DNA from 4 places in the Streptomyces sp. NPDC102270 genome. Region 3 is predicted to be linked to each of the others. Evidence: riboswitches for the same ligand, from Rfam matches in the RefSeq annotation. Region 3 holds a riboswitch; each other region holds the start of a gene.
The links. Region 3 has a riboswitch for S-adenosylmethionine ahead of ACIRP7_RS24930 (amino acid ABC transporter permease). Riboswitches for the same ligand answer to the same signal wherever they lie in the genome.
Positions count from the first base shown of each region.

Region 1: linked by a shared signal. The riboswitch ahead of ACIRP7_RS21945 (putative leader peptide) and the one ahead of ACIRP7_RS24930 (amino acid ABC transporter permease) in region 3 are both predicted to bind S-adenosylmethionine.
Region 2: linked by a shared signal. The riboswitch ahead of ACIRP7_RS33030 (aminotransferase class V-fold PLP-dependent enzyme) and the one ahead of ACIRP7_RS24930 (amino acid ABC transporter permease) in region 3 are both predicted to bind S-adenosylmethionine.
Region 4: linked by a shared signal. The riboswitch ahead of thrC (threonine synthase) and the one ahead of ACIRP7_RS24930 (amino acid ABC transporter permease) in region 3 are both predicted to bind S-adenosylmethionine.

Region 1 covers NZ_JBIWLX010000010.1:60,276-64,572, reverse strand. Annotated here, with positions in the region: gene ACIRP7_RS21955 (NtaA/DmoA family FMN-dependent monooxygenase) at 1-445, shown strand, start outside; gene ACIRP7_RS21950 (DUF1684 domain-containing protein) at 551-1,375, shown strand; SAM riboswitch class IV at 1,466-1,579, shown strand; gene ACIRP7_RS21945 (putative leader peptide) at 1,599-1,730, shown strand; partial or broken gene ACIRP7_RS21940 (ABC transporter substrate-binding protein) at 1,901-3,519, shown strand; partial or broken gene ACIRP7_RS21935 (ABC transporter permease) at 3,523-4,005, shown strand; partial or broken gene ACIRP7_RS21930 (ATP-binding cassette domain-containing protein) at 4,005-4,297, shown strand, end outside.
Region 2 covers NZ_JBIWLX010000017.1:189,300-193,596, forward strand. Annotated here, with positions in the region: gene ACIRP7_RS33020 (cytochrome bc complex cytochrome b subunit) at 1-294, shown strand, start outside; gene trpD (anthranilate phosphoribosyltransferase) at 624-1,688, shown strand; SAM riboswitch class IV at 1,765-1,881, shown strand; gene ACIRP7_RS33030 (aminotransferase class V-fold PLP-dependent enzyme) at 2,002-3,363, shown strand; gene ACIRP7_RS33035 (PQQ-binding-like beta-propeller repeat protein) at 3,431-4,297, shown strand, end outside.
Region 3 covers NZ_JBIWLX010000011.1:355,058-359,354, reverse strand. Annotated here, with positions in the region: gene ACIRP7_RS24940 (transporter substrate-binding domain-containing protein) at 1-240, opposite strand, end outside; gene ACIRP7_RS24935 (amino acid ABC transporter ATP-binding protein) at 295-1,074, opposite strand; gene ACIRP7_RS24930 (amino acid ABC transporter permease) at 1,071-2,054, opposite strand; SAM riboswitch class IV at 2,393-2,502, opposite strand; gene ACIRP7_RS24925 (glutathione S-transferase C-terminal domain-containing protein) at 2,568-3,434, opposite strand; gene ACIRP7_RS24920 (putative leader peptide) at 3,540-3,662, opposite strand; gene ACIRP7_RS24915 (IlvD/Edd family dehydratase) at 3,775-4,297, opposite strand, start outside.
Region 4 covers NZ_JBIWLX010000002.1:59,878-64,174, forward strand. Annotated here, with positions in the region: gene ACIRP7_RS03170 (trehalose-6-phosphate synthase) at 1-1,200, opposite strand, end outside; gene ACIRP7_RS03175 (glucosyl-3-phosphoglycerate synthase) at 1,261-2,232, opposite strand; SAM riboswitch class I at 2,394-2,552, shown strand; gene thrC (threonine synthase) at 2,570-3,850, shown strand; gene ACIRP7_RS03185 (MoaD/ThiS family protein) at 3,847-4,122, shown strand.

The DNA of each region.
Region 1 (4,297 bases), on a different contig from region 3:
CTTCGACCTGTCCGACCGCGACGCCGACGGGCCGCTACCGAAAGAGGATCCGGTCGTCGCCGAGAACGACGGCTCCTTCGGGGCCCGGCGCATCGCCGACCCGCGTGCGGTCGTGGCCGAGTGGCGGGCGAAGGCGGAGGCCAACGGCTGGTCGCTGCGCGAGACCGTCATCGCGCTCGGCCCGCAGCGCGGGCACGTCGGCACCCCGTCCGGCCTGGCCGACAAGTTCGCCCACTTCGTGCGGCACGGCGCGGTCGACGGCTTCAACGTCACGCCGTACCTCATCCCCGACGGCCTCGACGACATCGTCGACCTGCTCGTCCCGGAACTGCAGGAACGCGGGATCTACCGCACCGAGTACACCGGCACCACCCTGCGCGAGAACCTCGGCCTGCGCGCTCCCCTCACGCACCGCTCCGCGCGGGAGCAACGGCAGGCGGGCTGACATGGCTGCGCGAGGAGCGCCCGACGCGTCCGACCGCCGGGGCCGTCGACGACCCCACCGGCACCCTGAACCCCGCACTCACGCACGCGTGACGAAGGAGAACCCATGACCACCGAGGCCACCAAGACCGACTTCCATGCCTTCACCGAGACCTGGCTGGAGTGGTACCGCGCGCAGGAGGCCCGGCTCGCCGACCCGCACGGGTTCCTGTCGATCACCGGCCTGCACTGGCTCGACGACCGGCCGCAGCGCTTCCCGGACGCGCCCGGTGCGTGGCGCACCGGCCCGGACGGGGTGGTCGTGGACCTCGACGACGGCGAGGAACTGCTCGTCGACGGAACGCCGGTGCACGGAGAACACCGCTTCGGCGTGCTTCCCGAACGCACCGGCGTCGACGCCGTATGGGGAGACGCCGTCATCGAGGTCGCCAAGCGCGGCGGGCACGACATCGTCCGCCCCCGGCACCCCGACGCGCCGCTGCGCACGGCCTTCACCGGAACACCCGCCTACGCCCCCGACCCGCGCTGGTCCGTGACGGGCCGCTACATCCCCTTCGACACACCACGACCGACCACCGTGGGCGCCGCGGTCGAGGGCCTTGAGCATGTGTACGACGCTCCGGGCAGGATCGAGTTCGAGCTGGACGGGCGCCCGCTGTCGCTGACCGCGTTCCCCGGCCATGGCGCCGGCCGACTGATGGTGCTGTTCACCGACGCGACCTCCGGGGTCACCACCTACGCCGCCAACCGGTCCCTCGCCCTGGAGCCGCCCACCGCCGACGGTACGGTCGTCCTGGACTTCAACCGCGCCGCGAACCTGCCGTGCGCCTACACGGACCTGGCCACCTGCCCGCTGCCCCCGGCCGAGAACCGGCTGCCGGTGGCGATCGAGGCCGGCCTGAAACTCCCCCGCGAGCGCGGCGGTTCCTGAGCCGGACCCGGTGAGCCGCCCCGACTGCCCCCGCAGCACGCCGATTTGCGGCATTGACGTACGACAAGAGCCCTCCGTACGATCACGAACGGCATTGAGTGTCAGCGTCAAGCCCTGGCTCGCTGACCGGCAACCCTCCCCCGCGGTGGGGTGCTCCAGGTGAAAGCCCGGCGGGATCACCGACGATCTCCGCAAGCGCGTGGCCCCGTGACAGGGGCCGGAAATGTGGAGGCCCGGTATGCGGCACGGTGGTGATCTCAGCGTCCGCTTCCTCGACGCCACCGTGTTCTCCCGGCTCTCTCGCCGGCGTCACATCGACCTCGAGCGCTCGACCAGCTGTCTGTGTCGGGCCTGACGGACCTTCCCCCCGCTGCTCGCCGTTCGGCACCCGCTGCCGCCGCGCCCGCCTGCGCCTGATCTCCGTCTGTCCTTGAGCCCCGTTTCCCGTGATCCCCGCCGCACGCCCACGTACGGCCATGCCGCGTACGGCATCCGTCCGGGTGACACGAGTAGGAGAAGCCCTCCATGACTGCACTTCCCGATGTCGGATCCGCCCGGTGGGCGGCATGGACCGCCCTTGTCACCACCAGTGTTCTGCTGACCGCCTGCGGATCGGGCGGCGGCGATTCCGGCACCGGCACCGGACAGCCCGGGTCCGGCGGCACCCTGACCTTCGCGGTGGGCTCCGACGCCGGCTGCGTGGACCCTCAGCAGGTCGCCAGCAACGAGACCATCTACTCGGTGCGCCAGATCGTGGACTCCCTGACGGACCAGGACCCCGAACCGGCAAGATCGTGCCATGGCTGGCGAAGAGCTGGGACGTCAGCTCCGACGCCACGACGTTCACCTTCCATCTGCGCTCGGGCGTCACCTTCAGCGACGGGTCGAAGCTGACCGCTCAGGTGGTCAAGGACAACTTCGACGCGGTGCCCCGGCTCGGCGCGCTCGGCACCCTTGCCCAGGGCTATCTCAGCGGCGTCGAGAGCACCACGGCAGTCGATCCGCTCACCCTCAAGGTCACGTTCAAACAGCCCAACGCCCAGTTCCTGCAAGCCACTTCGACACACTCGCTGGGCATCGAGTCCTCGGCCAGTGTCAAGAAGGCCCCGCAGCAGAAGTGCAGTGAGGGCGTGACCGGTTCCGGGCCGTTCGTGCTGAAGCAGTACGTGCAGAACCAGTCGCTCACCCTCGCCCAGCGCACCGGATACGCCTGGGGGTCCTCGCTGTGGACCAAGAAGGGCGAGGCCTACCTGGACAAGCTGGTCTTCAAGGTCGTATCGGAGGCCGGTGTACGGGCGGGCAGTCACCAGTCCGGCCAGGTCGACGCGATCAGCAGCGTCGGCAAGGCCAACGAGGCAGCGCTCAAGGGCGGCCAGGTCACCCTCCAGCGACGGGCCAACCCCGGCGTCGTGTTCGGCCTCGGCCTCAACAACTCGCGGCCCATCCTGAAGGACGCGCGCGTGCGCCAGGCCATCCTGCACGCCGTCGACCGCCGGCAGATCGCCGACACCGTGTTCCCGACCGGCACCCAGGCGGCCACCAGCATCCTCGCCCACACCACCCCCGACTACACCAGCCTCGCCCCGGACCTGAAGACCGACGCGGCCAAGGCCAAGTCCCTGCTGGACGCGGCTGGTTGGAAGACCGGCAGCGACGGCATCCGCACCAAGGACGGCAAGAAGCTCAGTCTGACCATCGACTGGATCCCCAACGCCGCGACCAATCAGCCCGCGTTGGAGCTGATCCAGCAGCAGCTCAAGGCCGTCGGCGTCCAGGTGTCCCTCAAGCAGCTCCAGGTAACCCAGCTGGCGCCGACGCTGCAGTCGGGCGACTACGACGCGGCCTGGGGAAACGTCACCCGTGCCGACCCGGACATCCTGCGCAGCTCCTTCTCCACGAAGCTGGCCAACTTCTACCGCGTGCCGACGAGCGGCCTGGACACGGCCCTGGCCGCGCAGGCCGCGACCACGGACACCGCCAAGCGCAAGCAACTGATCGGCCAGTCACAGCAGTTGATCGTGCAGAACGCCTACTACGTGCCGGTCGTGGAGCTCCAGACCCAACTGGGCGTGTCGAAGAAGGTGCACGACCTGAACTTCGACGCCTCCAGCCGGCTCCAGCTGCACGACACCTGGATCGGCTGACGCATGCGCCGCTATGTAATCAAACGGCTCGCGCAGGCGGTCGGCGTGCTGTGGGCGGCGTACACGGTCTCGTTCCTGGTGCTGGACTTTCTGCCGGGCGACCCGGTCACCGCGATGGCCAGTGCCGGGATGGACTCGGGGCAGGTCGACCCGCATCAGATCGCCGCCCTGCGGCACGAGTACGGCTTCGACAAGCCCGTGCTGGTGCAGTACGGCGAGTCCCTGGGGCGGGCCGTGCGCGGGGACTTCGGCGACTCGGTGTCCATCGGGCGCCCGGTCGCCTCGACGCTGACCGACGCGCTGCCGCAGACCCTGCAGTTGACCGGCGCGGCGCTGCTGCTCGCGGTGGACCTCGGCGGTGGTCTGGCGGTGCTGGCCACCTACACAACCCAGCGCTGGCTGCGGCAGCTGCTACTGTCACTGCCTCCGCTCGGGGTGTCCGTCCCGACGTTCTGGGTGGGGCTGCTGCTCGTCGAGACGTTCTCCCGGACCGGGCCGGACTGCCCGACGCGGCCACCCGCGCACGGCAGTACCCGCACGAACTGTCCGGCGGCATGCGACAACGCGCCCTGATCGCCATCGCCATCGCCGCGAAACCCGAGCTGATCATCGCCGACGAGCCCACCAGCGCGCTCGACGTCACCGTGCAACCAGTCATCCTCGACCATCTCCAGCGCCTCACCGAGGAGTCGGGAACCGCGATCCTGCTGGTGACCCACGACCTCGGGGTCGCCGCCGACCGGGCACAGCGACTCGTGGTCATGTCCCGGGGCAGGGT
Region 2 (4,297 bases), on a different contig from region 3:
AAGGTGCTGCACGGGCGCGAGTCCGGCATCATCAAGCGCCTGCCGCACGGTGAGTTCATCGAGGTGCACGAGCCGCTCAGCCAGGAGCAGTTGCACACGCTCACGGCGCACGAGCAGTACAAGCCGGCCGAGATCGGCCCCACGGTCGACGGCAACGGCGTCGAGCGCAAGGTCAAGGGCTCCGAGAAGCTGCGCGCCAAGCTGAGCGAGGCGTACTACGGCGAGGAGTCCCAGATCGCCAAGCCCACCGTCGAGGAGTACAAGGAGATCACGAGCGGCCACGGCCACCACTGATCGCTGCGCTCGCCACGCGCGGTAGTAGGGCCCGTCCGACACCCCGGACGGGCCCTTCGCCGTGCCACGAGGAGGGGCGGGTGCGGGCCGGTGGGGACTGGTCGCGCAGTTCCCCGCGCCCCTGGGGGGTTGCGGTCACTCCGCGCCAGGACGAACCGTTAGCAGGCCGCCTGTGGTGGAAGGGCGGCCCTGCACACCGGACAGGGCCCTGGTCGTGCCGTGCGGGGCCGAGGTGAAGGGGTTCGTCCGAAGGCCGGACGGGGCCCTTTGCGCTGCTCCGCGCTGGATAGGGTGTGGGCACACTTTTCTACGACATCTGGAGCGGCCCCATGAGCGCTGTGACCCCCGCTGGAGGCGACACCGCGGCGGGCCGTTCCTGGCCCGAGGTACTGAACGCCCTGCTGTACGGCCGTGACCAGAGCGCCGACGCGACGGCGTGGGCGATGGACCGGATCATGCAGGGCGAGGCGACCGACGCGCAGATCGCCGGCTTCGTGGTCGCCCTCAGGGCCAAGGGCGAGACGGTCGAGGAGATCAACGGACTCGTCCGGACGATGTACGCGCACGCCAACGTGATCGAAGTCCCCGGGCGGACGGTGGACATCGTCGGCACCGGCGGCGACGGCGCCAAGACCGTCAACATCTCCACCATGTCGGCGATCGTCGTGGCCGGCACCGGCGCCACGGTCGTCAAGCACGGCAACCGGGCCGCCTCCTCCGCGTCCGGCGCCTCGGACGTCCTGGAGAAGCTCGGCGTCAACCTGGAGCTGACCCCGCAGCGGGTCGCCGAGGTGGCCGGAGAGGCCGGGATCACGTTCTGCTTCGCGATCAAGTTCCACCCCGCGCTGCGTCACGCGGGCGCCGCCCGCGGCCAGTTGGGCATCCGCACGGTGTTCAACATCCTCGGCCCGCTGACCAACCCCGCCCGCGTGCGGTCCCAGGCGGTCGGGGTCGCGGATCCCCGCATGGCGCCGGTCGTCGCGGGCGTCTTCGCGGAGCGCGGTCACTCCTCCCTCGTCTTCCGCGGTGACGACGGCCTCGACGAGCTGACGACCACGTCGACCTCCCGCGTCTGGATCGTCCGCGACGGCAAGGTCACCGAGGAGAGCTTCGACCCCCGGGACGCCGGCCTCGACCTGGTGCCGGTGGAGGCCCTGCGGGGCGGTGACCCGGTGTACAACGCGGAGGTCGCGCGCCGCCTGCTGGACGGCGAGAAGGGCCCGGTCCGGGACGCCGTACTCCTGAACTCGGCGGCCGCGCTGGTGGCCCTGGACCCCGGTCCGGGGACGCTGGCCGAGCAGTTGAGGGCCGGGATGGACAAGGCCGCCGAGGCGATCGACTCGGGGTCGGCGAAGCGGACGCTGGAGCGCTGGGTGGCCGCGAGCAACGCGTAGCGGCCACCCGGGTGTCGTCCCGCGATCCGGACACGGGTTGCGGGACGACGATCATTTCCCGTACGTTCTTTGACCAGGTCATGAGTGACAGTCATGAGGCCCCGGCCGACTGTCCGGCAACCCTCCGTCCGTGGCGGGGTGCCCCGGGTGAAGACCAGGCCGTAGGCAGCGAGGTCTACGGCAAGCGCGGATCCCTCACGAGCCAGGGATCCTGGTCGTTCGAGGAGTCTTCCGTGAGCAACCGAATGCGATAGGGCGCAGAGCCCCGCCTCCGCACACCCCTCTCACCTTTCACTTTTCACGGGAGTCCCCCATGTCTGTCTCCACCGCTGCCGCCGTCCAGACCATTTGTGCCCCCCTGCCCGTTCTGGGACGAGATGTCACCGTACCGCTGGTCACCGGCGGCGAAGTCACCTACGCCGCCCTCGACTACGCGGCCAGCGCACCGGCCCTCCAGCGGGTCTGGGACGACGTGGCGGCGTACGCCCCCTACTACGGCAGCGTGCACCGCGGGGCCGGCTACCTCTCCCAGCTGTCGACCGACCTGTTCGAGAACGCCCGCAGGACCGTCACCGAGTTCCTCGACTGCCGCGACGACGACCAGCTGATCTTCACCCGCTCGACCACCGACTCGCTCAACCTCCTCGCCGCGGCGCTCCCCGCCGACTGTCAGGTCTTCGTCTTCGAGACCGAGCACCACGCGAGCCTGCTGCCCTGGAAGGACGCCCGGGTCAGCTACCTCGACGCCCCGCGCACCCCGCGCCAGGCCGTCCAGACCCTGGAGAAGGCCCTCGCCGACCGGGACCCCCGGGGCCCGGCCCTGGTGTGCGTCACCGGCGCCTCCAACGTCACCGGTGAGCTGTGGCCCGTACGGGAACTCGCGGCGGCCGCGCACGCCCACGGCGCCCGGATCGTGCTCGACGCGGCCCAGCTCGCCCCGCACCACCCGGTGAGCGTGCGTGACCTCGACGTCGACTGGGTCGCCTTCTCCGGCCACAAGCTCTACGCCCCCTTCGGCTCCGGCGTCCTGGCCGGCCGCGCCGACTGGCTCCGGGCCGCCGACCCCTACCTCGTCGGCGGCGGCGCCAGCCGCAAGGTCACCCGGCGCGAGGACGGCGGAGTGGACGTGGAGTGGCACGACAGCGCCGCCCGCCACGAGGCCGGCTCCCCGAACGTCATCGGCGCCTACTCCATCGCGTCGGCCTGCAAGGCGCTGACCGAGGCCGGCTTCGACACCCTGGTCGCCCGCGAGCAGCACCTGATCGAGAAGGTGAAGGCGGGCCTCGCCGAGGTCCCCGAGGTCCGCGTCCTGTCCCTCTTCGGCGACGACGCCCCCCGCGTCGGCGTGATCTCCTTCGTCGTCGAGGGCTGGAACAGCTCCCACTTCGCCGCCGCCCTCTCCGCCGAGTACGGCATCGGCGTCCGCGACGGCCTCTTCTGCGCCCACCCCCTCGTGCGCACCCTCCTCGGCAGCGACCCGCAGTCCCAGGGCGAGTGCGGTGCCCCCGAGGCCGCGCCCGGCGAGAAGTCCCTCAACGCGATCCGGGTGAGCTTCGGCGCGGGCACCCCGGACGAGCACGTGGAGCGGTTCGTGCAGGCCGTGAAGGAACTGGTCGCGGACGGTGCGAAGTGGACGTACCGCACCGAGGACGGCCGCTGCGTCCCGGCCGTCTGACGGACCGGAGTCCACCGCGCGTATACGCTCCCCTCAGCAACCGTACGGAAAGCAGGGGGAGCACGGGGTGCAGGAGCTGCGCGAGACGGACCCGCCGGCCATCGGGCCCTACGCGGTCCTGGGCAGACTCGGGTCCGGCGGCATGGGCGAGGTGTATCTCGCCGAGGCGCGGGGCGGGCTGCGGCTCGCTGTGAAGGTCGTACGGGCCGAACACGCCGAAGACCGCACTTTCCGTGCCCGGTTCCGGCACGAGGTGCGGGCCGCGCAGACCGTCGGCGGGGCGGGCACCTACACCGCGCGGGTCGTGGACGCCGACACCGAGGCGGCCCGTCCCTGGATGGCGACCGAGTTCGTGGCGGGACCCAACCTGCGGGACGCCGTGCTCGACCGGGGACCGCTGCCCGCGGACGCGGTACGGCTGCTGGCGGCCGCGCTCGCCGAGGCGCTCGCCGCGATCCACGCCAAGGGGCTGGTGCACCGGGACCTCAAGCCCTCCAACATCCTGCTCGCGCCGGACGGCCCCCGGGTCATCGACTTCGGGATCGTCCGGGCCCTGGAAGGCACGGCCCTGACCCGCACCGGGGTGGTCGTCGGCTCGGTCGGCTATCTCTCGCCCGAGCAGATCCGCAACGGCGCCCAGGTGGTGCCGGCCAGTGACGTCTTCTCCCTGGGCGCGGTCCTCGCCTACGCGTCCGGCGGCAAGGAACCCTTCGGCGAGGGGCAGGATTCAGTCGTTCTGCTGCGGATCCTGACCGGTGACGTGGACCTGTCCGCCGTACCGGAGGAGCAGCTGCCGCTGGTGGAGGCGTGTCTGCGGGACGACCCCGGCGCCCGGCCGACCCCCGCGGAGCTGGTCGCGGCCGCGGGGCACACCACGGCCTCGCTGCGCGAGAGCCTGCGGCCGGGGTGGTACGGACCCGGTGCCGTGAAGGAG
Region 3 (4,297 bases):
CTTCTTCACGGCGGCGGGCAGTTCGGCGCTGATGGACTTCACTTCGGCGACCTTGAGAGTGGTCTCCTTGGCGGCGCCGTTGGACAGGCGGCCCACGGTGACCGTGCCCGCGCTGTCGGTCGTCCTGGTGGCGGCGTCGCTGTCACCGCCGCAGGCGGCGAGCCCGCCCGCAAGGGTGGCGACGGTGGTCGCCGCGGTGATGCCGCGTATCAGGCTGCGTCGGGAGGGGTGAACGGGCATGGCTGTCCTTAGGAGTTGAGAGAGTCGAGAGAAACAGGAGGTGGGGAAGGGGATTCAGAGGACCTTGCTCAGGAAGTCCCGGGTCCGCTCGTTGCGCGGCCGGTCGAGGACCTCGGAGGGCGGGCCCTGCTCGACGATGCGTCCACCGTCGATGAAGACGACCCGGTCGGCGATCTCGCGGGCGAAACCGATCTCATGGGTGACGATGACGAGCGTGGTGCCGCTGGTCGCCAGGTCCTTGATGACGGCCAGGACCTCACCGACGAGTTCGGGATCGAGGGCGGAGGTCGGCTCGTCGAAGAGGATCACTCCCGGTCGCAGGGCGAGGGCGCGGGCGATGGCCACGCGCTGTTGCTGGCCTCCCGACAACTGCCGGGGGTAGGCGCCGGTCCGGTCGCCGAGCCCGACCCGGCCGAGGAGTTCGCGGGCCAGTTCCCGCGCCTGCGCCCTGCCGAGCTTGCCGGTCGCCACCGGCGCGGCGGCCACGTTGTCGAGGACGGTCAGGTGCGGGAAGAGGTTGAAGTTCTGGAAGACGAACCCGATGCGGCTGCGCTGGGCCAGGATGGCGCGCTCGCTGAGCTCCTTCAGCCGGTCGCCCTGCCGGCGGACGCCGATCAGCTCGTCGTTGACGCTGACATAGCCGATCTCCGGCTTCTCCAGGTGGTTGACGACCCGCAGCAGAGTGGACTTCCCGGAGCCGGACGGGCCGAGGATCACGGTGACCTCGCCGGGCCGCACGGTCAGGTCGACCCCGTCCAGGACCCGGTGGGTGCCGTACCACTTGTGCACGCCGTGCACTTCGAGCGCGACGGGGGTGATGTCGGTGACGGTCATATCGCGGTCTCCCTGCGGACACGCGCCGTGAGGTCGGTGAGACCGGCGCGCAGTTTCTGGAGCGGTGTCGGCGGCAGGGAGCGGGTGGCGCCGCGGGCGTAGTACCGCTCGACATAGAACTGCACGACGGAGACGGCACTGGTGAGGATCAGGTACCAGACGGTGGCGACCAGCAGCAGCGGCACGATGTCTCCGGGGTAGGTGGAGCCCATGGACTGCACGGTGCCGAACAGGTCGAGCAGGGAGACGTAGAAGACCAGCGAGGTGCTCTTGATGAGGCCGATGAGCTGGTTGACGTAGTTCGGGGTGATCGAGCGCAACGCCTGCGGGAAGACGATCCTGCGGAACTGGTAGCCCTTCGGCAGACCGAGGGCCGAGGCCGCTTCGTGCTGTCCCTGGTCGACGGAGAGGATGCCGCCACGGACCACTTCCGCGGCGTAGGCGGCCTCGTTGAGGCTGAGGCCGATCACCGCGATGACCATGTCGGTGGCGAGCCGGGACTCGTCGAAGGAGAAGAAGGCCGGCCCGAAGGGGACGCCCACGCTCAGCGTCTTGTACAGGGCGCTGAAGTTGTAGAGGAACAGCAGGAGGACGATCAGGGGAATGGAGCGCAGAGCCCACACATAGGTCCAGCTCACCGCCCGCAGCACCGGGCTCTTCGAGAGCCGGGCCAGGGCGAGCAGAATGCCGCCGAGCAGGCCCAGCACCGCACTGTAGGCGGCGACTTCCAGGGTGATGACCAGCCCGTCGAGGACGGTCGGCCGCAGGAACCAGTAGGCGAACCGGTCCCACTGGTAGAACGGGTTGGTCACCAGGCCGTGGACGAACTGGGCCGTCAGGACCAGGACGACGGCGGTGGCGATCCAGCGACCCGGTCGCCGCAGGGGCAGAACTCGCTGCGCCGCGAGCGGCTTTGACGGGGTGTCGGGCTGCGGCGGTGCCTCGGTGACGGACACTGCGGCGCCTGGGGGTTCACTCATGAGGGGGCTCCGGCGGAGTCGGGTTCCCCCTGGGGCACGGCGAACACGGCGTACTTCGACGGCAGTACGGGATGCTCGGGCACCGGGGGTTGGGCGGACGACGGCACACCGCGAAGGCGGTGCTCGTCAGGAACGCGGGGGCTGCGGAGGCGGAACGTCAGCCCCGACAGCGGGCGCGGCCCGGTGCGGTACACAGTGCGCTGCTCACGCGGAGCAGATCGACGCTCCGGTCGGCCACGAGCACGTTTGTGTACGGCTGTACGCAGCCCGGGGAGCGGCGCGTGGCCGTCCTGGAGACTGCGTACATGTCCGTCACCGTGCTCTTCCGGCCCCTGGGGCCCTCGCGCTTACCGAAACGTCGTCCGGTCCGGTCGTCACCTGGGGCACCCCACCGCCGAGCGAGGGTTGCCGGTCAGCAAGCCAGGGCTTGTCGCTGACACTCATGACCGTTCTGGGCCGTAGTTAAGACAAATGCCCGAACGAATGTCAATCCTGGTCCAGCAATTGGAACGGTCAGGACGTGCGGGCGGTGTGCGAGGCCCAGTCCAGAATCTGTACGGCGGCCCCGGCGGCCTCCAGGCCCCGGCAATGGGCGTGGTGCCGGCGGGCGATGCCGTCGAGGTCGAGGTGGGTGCCGAAGGCCGGGTGGGCGGTCAGCCGGCGGGCGTAGGCCCACACGGTGGGGTGGTCGGCGATGCGCTGGACCGCGGCGGCGTCGAGGTGGTCGCGGTGCACGGTGTCGAGTTGCACCAGCGTGACCCACAACTCGACGTCGGCCGCCGTGATGTGATCCCGAATCAGATACGCGCGGCCTTCCAGCCAGCGCTCCAACGAGCCCAAGGTGCCCAGCAGTCGCTCCAGCGCGGCGGCGCGGTCCGCGTCGTCGCCGCCCGCCGACCCGGCCTGCTGTGCGGCCTGCTCGATGGCCCTGCCCATCCGCTCGACGGCGTCGGTCTCCGACTCTGCTCCGCACGGGTACAGCGCCGGACGGCCGCCGCCGAAGTGCCGGGCGAGGTCACGGGTGATGTCGGCGGCGTGGGTGCTGACGATCCGCCCCGACCAGTCGTCGCTGAGCACCGGCGCGACGGCCGCGCCGGTGTACCGGTGCGCGCTGGCCTCGTACAACGGGCGCAGCGCGGAATGCCCCCCGTCCGGACAGTCGGGGACCGGGTCCAGGAAGGTCACGGGACAGACGTCGTCGAGGCCGAGCAGGCTGTGCACGACGGCGATGCGCAGGCCGTCGGCACAGGCGGCGGCCAGGTGGAGCCGGTAGCGGCGCGGCACGGCGTAGTGCCCACTGCGCGCGTCCCGTCCGATCCTGCCCCGGAACGCGGGGGCCGGGTGGGTGGCAGGGACATGGGCGAGCGGTGTGACGGACATAGGTCTCCCCAGGGTGTCGGTGCGCAGACGTACGCGCGGCGGAAGCGTCGTCGGGCCGGAAGTGGGGGTCGGGACAGGGAGGGGGCGGGGCGGCTACGGCCGGGCTCAGCCCAGGGCCCTGATCGCGCTGCAGACACGCAGCAGGTCGATGTGCCGGCGGGAGGTCAGGAGAGGCGAAGGCCGAGGTGTACGGCTCACTCGGCCGATGGCCGGTTCAAGGCGCCCCATGTTTCCCTACCTGTTCACTAGGATTCCCATGGGGAGTGTCGATCGGGCCGGGGCGCACGTCAAGGGGGCGTCCACGAGGTGGCCGAACGCGGAGCGGGCGGAGCGCTCCTGGTCAATGCGACTCGCGGCTGACCTCCGAGCCGCTGGAGCCGACGAGGAAGTCGAGGTCGGCGCCCTGGTCTGCCTGTTGCACGTGGTCGACGTACAGCCGCTCCCAGCCGCGCCTCGGGTTCGCGAAGCCCTCCACGGTGGCCGTGTTCGGGGTGCGGGCGGCGAGTTCGCCGGCGGGCACCTCCAGGTCGATGCGGCGGGCGGCGACGTCGAGGCTGATGACGTCGCCGGTCCGTACGAGGGCGAGCGGGCCACCCGCCGCCGCCTCCGGGGCGACATGCAGCACGACGGTGCCGTACGCGGTGCCGCTCATCCGGCCGTCGCAGACGCGGACCATGTCCCGCACCCCCTGCTCCAGCAGCTTGGTGGGCAGCGGCATGTTGGCCACCTCGGGCATGCCCGGGTAGCCCTTGGGGCCGCAGCCGCGCAGGACCAGGACGGAGTCGGCGTCGACGTCCAGGTCCGGGTCGTCGACGCGGGCGTGGAAGTCCTCGATGCTGTCGAAGACGACCGCCCGGCCCCGG
Region 4 (4,297 bases), on a different contig from region 3:
GTACGCCCCGGCCTCCCGCGACAGCACCAGCGCGCACCCCTCGTCGGACACCACCGGCACCTCCTTCGCGACCAGGTTCATGCCGTCCCGGATGGGGTTGACCAGCGCCACGTCGGCCAGCCGGTACGCCGCGAGGGAGCGCGCGAAGTCGTCCTTCAGATTCAGCAGGACCGGCGTCCAGCCCGGTGTGCCGAACGTGTCGTTGATCTCCTCGGCCACCCGCTGCACCTCGGCCGTGTAGTCCCGGTACACCGCCAGGTCCTGCCGCGACGGATACGCGAACGCCACGTGCACGACCCGCTCCCGCCACTCCGGCCGCGACTCCAGCAGCCGCCGGTAGGCCCGCAGCCCGCGCACGATGTTCTTGGACAGTTCGGTCCGGTCCACCCGCACGATCGTCTTCCGGCCCGCGCCGATCTCCTCGCGCAGTCCGACGATGCGTTCCTCGACGTCGGCCTCGTGGGAACGGGCGCGCAGGAAGTCCGCGTCCGCGCCCAGCCCGTGCACCCCGATCCGGGTCTCGCCGAGCCCGTCCGCGAGCTCCGTACAGCAGGCCGTGAACGCGTCCGCCCAACGCCGGGTGAGGAAGCCGAGCCGGTCGGCGCCCAGCATGCCGCGCAGGAGCCGGCCCGCGATGTCGTCGGGCAGCATCCGGAAGTAGTCCACCGGCGCCCACGGCGTGTGTGAGAAGTGGGCGATGCGCAGGTCGGGGCGGAGTTCACGGAGCATGCCCGGCACCAGGCACAGGTGGTAGTCCTGGACCAGGACCGCCGCCCCTTCGGCCGCCTCCTCCGCCAGCGCCTCGGCGAACGCGCGGTTGTACGTCTCGTACGACGCCCACTGCCGCCGGAACTCCGCGTCGAAGGACGGCTCCAGCGGGGTCTGATACAGCAGGTGGTGGACGAACCACAACACCGAGTTGGCGATGCCGTTGTACGCGTCGGCGTGCACGTCGGCCGGGATGTCGAGCATGCGGACCCCCGCCTCGCCGACCCCCCGCCGGACCGCCTCGCGGTCGCCGTCGCCGAGCGCCGAGCACACCCACAGGGAGCCCGCGTCGGAGCCGATCGCCGACAGGCCCGAGACCAGCCCGCCGCCACCGCGTTTGGCATGCAGCGAGCCGTCCTCGCGCACTTCGTACGAGACCGGGCCGCGGTTGGACGCGACCAGCACCTGAGCAGCACTGTTGGTTGACGCCATACGCCTCAACCTAGCCCGGCCCCCAAACGCTCAAACGTGCGGTTGCGCACTTCCGCGCACTTACGCGACCTTCCGCTCCGCGTACTCCGCGATCTCCACCATCGGCGGCCGCTCCTCGGTGTCCACGGAGTACGTCCGCGGCTCGAAGCCGTCCCGGCCCCGCTCGAACTGGGTGAGGGCGGGCCGGATCATATGGCCGCGGGCCAGCCTCAGCTGGGCGGTGCGGTAGATCGCTGCGGACATCCGGCCCAGGGCCTGGCCGTCCTGGTGGCGGTGCTTGCGCACCCCGACGTCGACCTGGGCGAGGGCGTCAAGACCGACCAGGTGCAGGGCGTCGACCAGCATGCCCAGCTCGATGCCGTAGCCCACGGGGAACGGAAGCTGCTCCAGCAACGAGCGCCGGGCCGCGTACTCGCCGCCCAGCGGCTGCACGAAACCGGCCAGCTGCGGCCAGTGCATGTTCAGCAGCGGGCGCGCCATGAGCTCGGTGACCCGGCCGCCCTGCCCGGCGGTCTTGCCGGAGGCGAGCGAATCCAACTCAGTGCCCAGGGGACGGTCGTACATGCCCTTGACCAGGTCGACCCCGGGATCGGTGAGCAGCGGGCCGACGATGCCGGAGACGAAGTCCGAGGAGAACTCCTTCAGGTCGGCGTCGATGAAGCAGACGATGTCCCCGCTGGTGACCAGCAGGGAGCGCCACAGGACCTCGCCCTTGCCGGGCACGGCGGGCATGCGCGGGAGGATGTCGTCGCGGTGGACGACCCGCGCGCCGGCCGCGGCCGCGACCTCGGACGTGCGGTCGGTCGATCCCGAGTCGACGACGACGATCTCGTCGACTAGCGGGACCTGTTGCATGAGGTCATGACGGATCACGGCGACGATGTCACCGACCGTCTCCTCCTCGTTGAGCGCGGGCAGGACGACACTGACGGTCTGTCCCGAACTCCGCTTCGCGGCCATGATCCGGTGGAGCGGGCGATCAGTCGCGGACCAGGACCTGGTGGCCAGCCAGCGCTCGACTTCGTTCAGCACAGTGCGCGGCTCCTTAGCGTGCCCGCCGCTGGAAGCGGCTGTTGGGTAGGTCATCTCGCGGTTCGGACGTCTCTCTCAACTGTCCTGGTCTTCGGTTACAGTCTTGAACAACGCGGATGACCATCGCATGTCCTGGGTGGCCGCCGTTAACAACTTCATACCGCTCATCCAGAGGGGCAGAGGGATACGGCCCGATGAAGCCCCGGCAACCCTCCAGTCGGTTCTCGTAGCGATCGCTGACGATCGTCTCCGCGAGGCTCCCGACTCGGGAAGGTGCCAAATCCGTCTCACGGCGAAGTGCGTCGTGAGGAAGATGAGGAGAAAGGGCCTCGCCTCCATGGCTGCGCAGACTGTTGCAAGCACCACGAACTCCGTCGATCTGGGTCCCGCCGCGGCACTGAGCTGCCGCGAATGCGGCCACCGCGTCCCGCTCGGCCCGGTCTTCGCCTGCGAGGAGTGTTTCGGCCCGCTCGAGATCGCGTACGACTTCTCGGCCTACGAAACCGAGGAGCTCCGCAAGCGCATCGAGGCGGGACCTTCGAACATCTGGCGCTACGCCCCGCTGCTGCCCGTCCCCGCGGACGTGGCCGACAAGCCCAACATCAACCCCGGCTGGACCCACCTCGTCAAGGCCGACAACCTCGCCCGCGAGCTCGGCGTGACCGGCGGCCTGTACATCAAGGACGACTCCGGCAACCCGACGCACTCCTTCAAGGACCGCGTCGTCGCGCAGGCCATCGAGGCCGCCCGCGCCTTCGGCTTCACCACCCTCTCCTGCTCCTCCACCGGTAACCTGGCCGGCGCCGTGGGTGCCGCCGCGGCCCGGGCCGGCTTCCGCTCCTGCGTGTTCATCCCGCACGACCTGGAGCAGGGCAAGGTCGTCATGGCCGCGATCTACGGCGGCGAGCTCGTCGGCATCGAGGGCAACTACGACGACGTGAACCGCTTCTGCTCCGAGCTGATCGGCGACCCGGCCGGCGAGGGCTGGGGCTTCGTCAACGTCAACCTGCGGCCGTACTACGCGGAGGGCTCCAAGACCCTGGCGTACGAGATCTGCGAGCAGCTGGGCTGGAAGCTCCCCGACCAGCTGGTCGTGCCGATCGCCTCCGGCTCGCAGCTCACGAAGATCGACAAGGGTCTGCAGGAGCTGATCAAGCTGGGGCTCGTCGAGGACAGGCCGTACAAGATCTTCGGCGCGCAGGCCGAGGGGTGCTCGCCGGTGTCGGTGGCGTACAAGGCCGGGCACGACGTGGTCCGCCCCCAGAAGCCGGACACCATCGCCAAGTCGCTGGCCATCGGCAACCCCGCGGACGGTCCGTACGTGCTGGACATCGCGCGTCGTACCGGCGGTGCGGTGGAGGACGTGAACGACGAGCAGATCGTCGACGCGATCAAGCTGCTGGCGCGGACCGAGGGGATCTTCGCGGAGACCGCGGGTGGCGTGACGGTGGGTGTGACCCGCAAGCTGATCGCGAACGGCGTCCTCGACCCGACGAAGACCACGGTGGTGCTGAACACCGGCGACGGTCTCAAGACCCTGGACGCGGTGGCCGGTACCGGGCTCACCGCCACGATCCGTCCGAATCTGGACTCTTTCCGAGAGGCTGGCCTCGCATGAGCGTCAACGTCCGCATCCCCACCATCCTGCGCACCTACACCGGCGGCAAGGCCGAGGTGCAGGCCGAGGGTGGGACCCTCGCCGAGGTCATCGCCGATCTGGAGAAGAACCACACCGGTATCGCGGCGCGTGTTCTCGACGACCAGGGCAAGCTGCGGCGGTTCGTGAATGTGTACGTCAACGACGACGATGTGCGGTTCGAGCAGGGGCTGGAGACGGTGACGCCCGACGGGGCCGGTGTCTCCATCATCCCGGCGGTCGCCGGCGGGTGACCGTATGACTGGTCATTACCTTCGGTAACAGAAATTACCGAGTGTTCATCCGATTGCCCTCTCCGCGAGAGAAGCGGAGGGGGCAATTCTCTATGGTTGAGCACGGTACAGTTGGGGAACCTGCTACTTCCTTCATGCCGGACGCATATGAGTTCCGACTTCGGATGCGACGAGA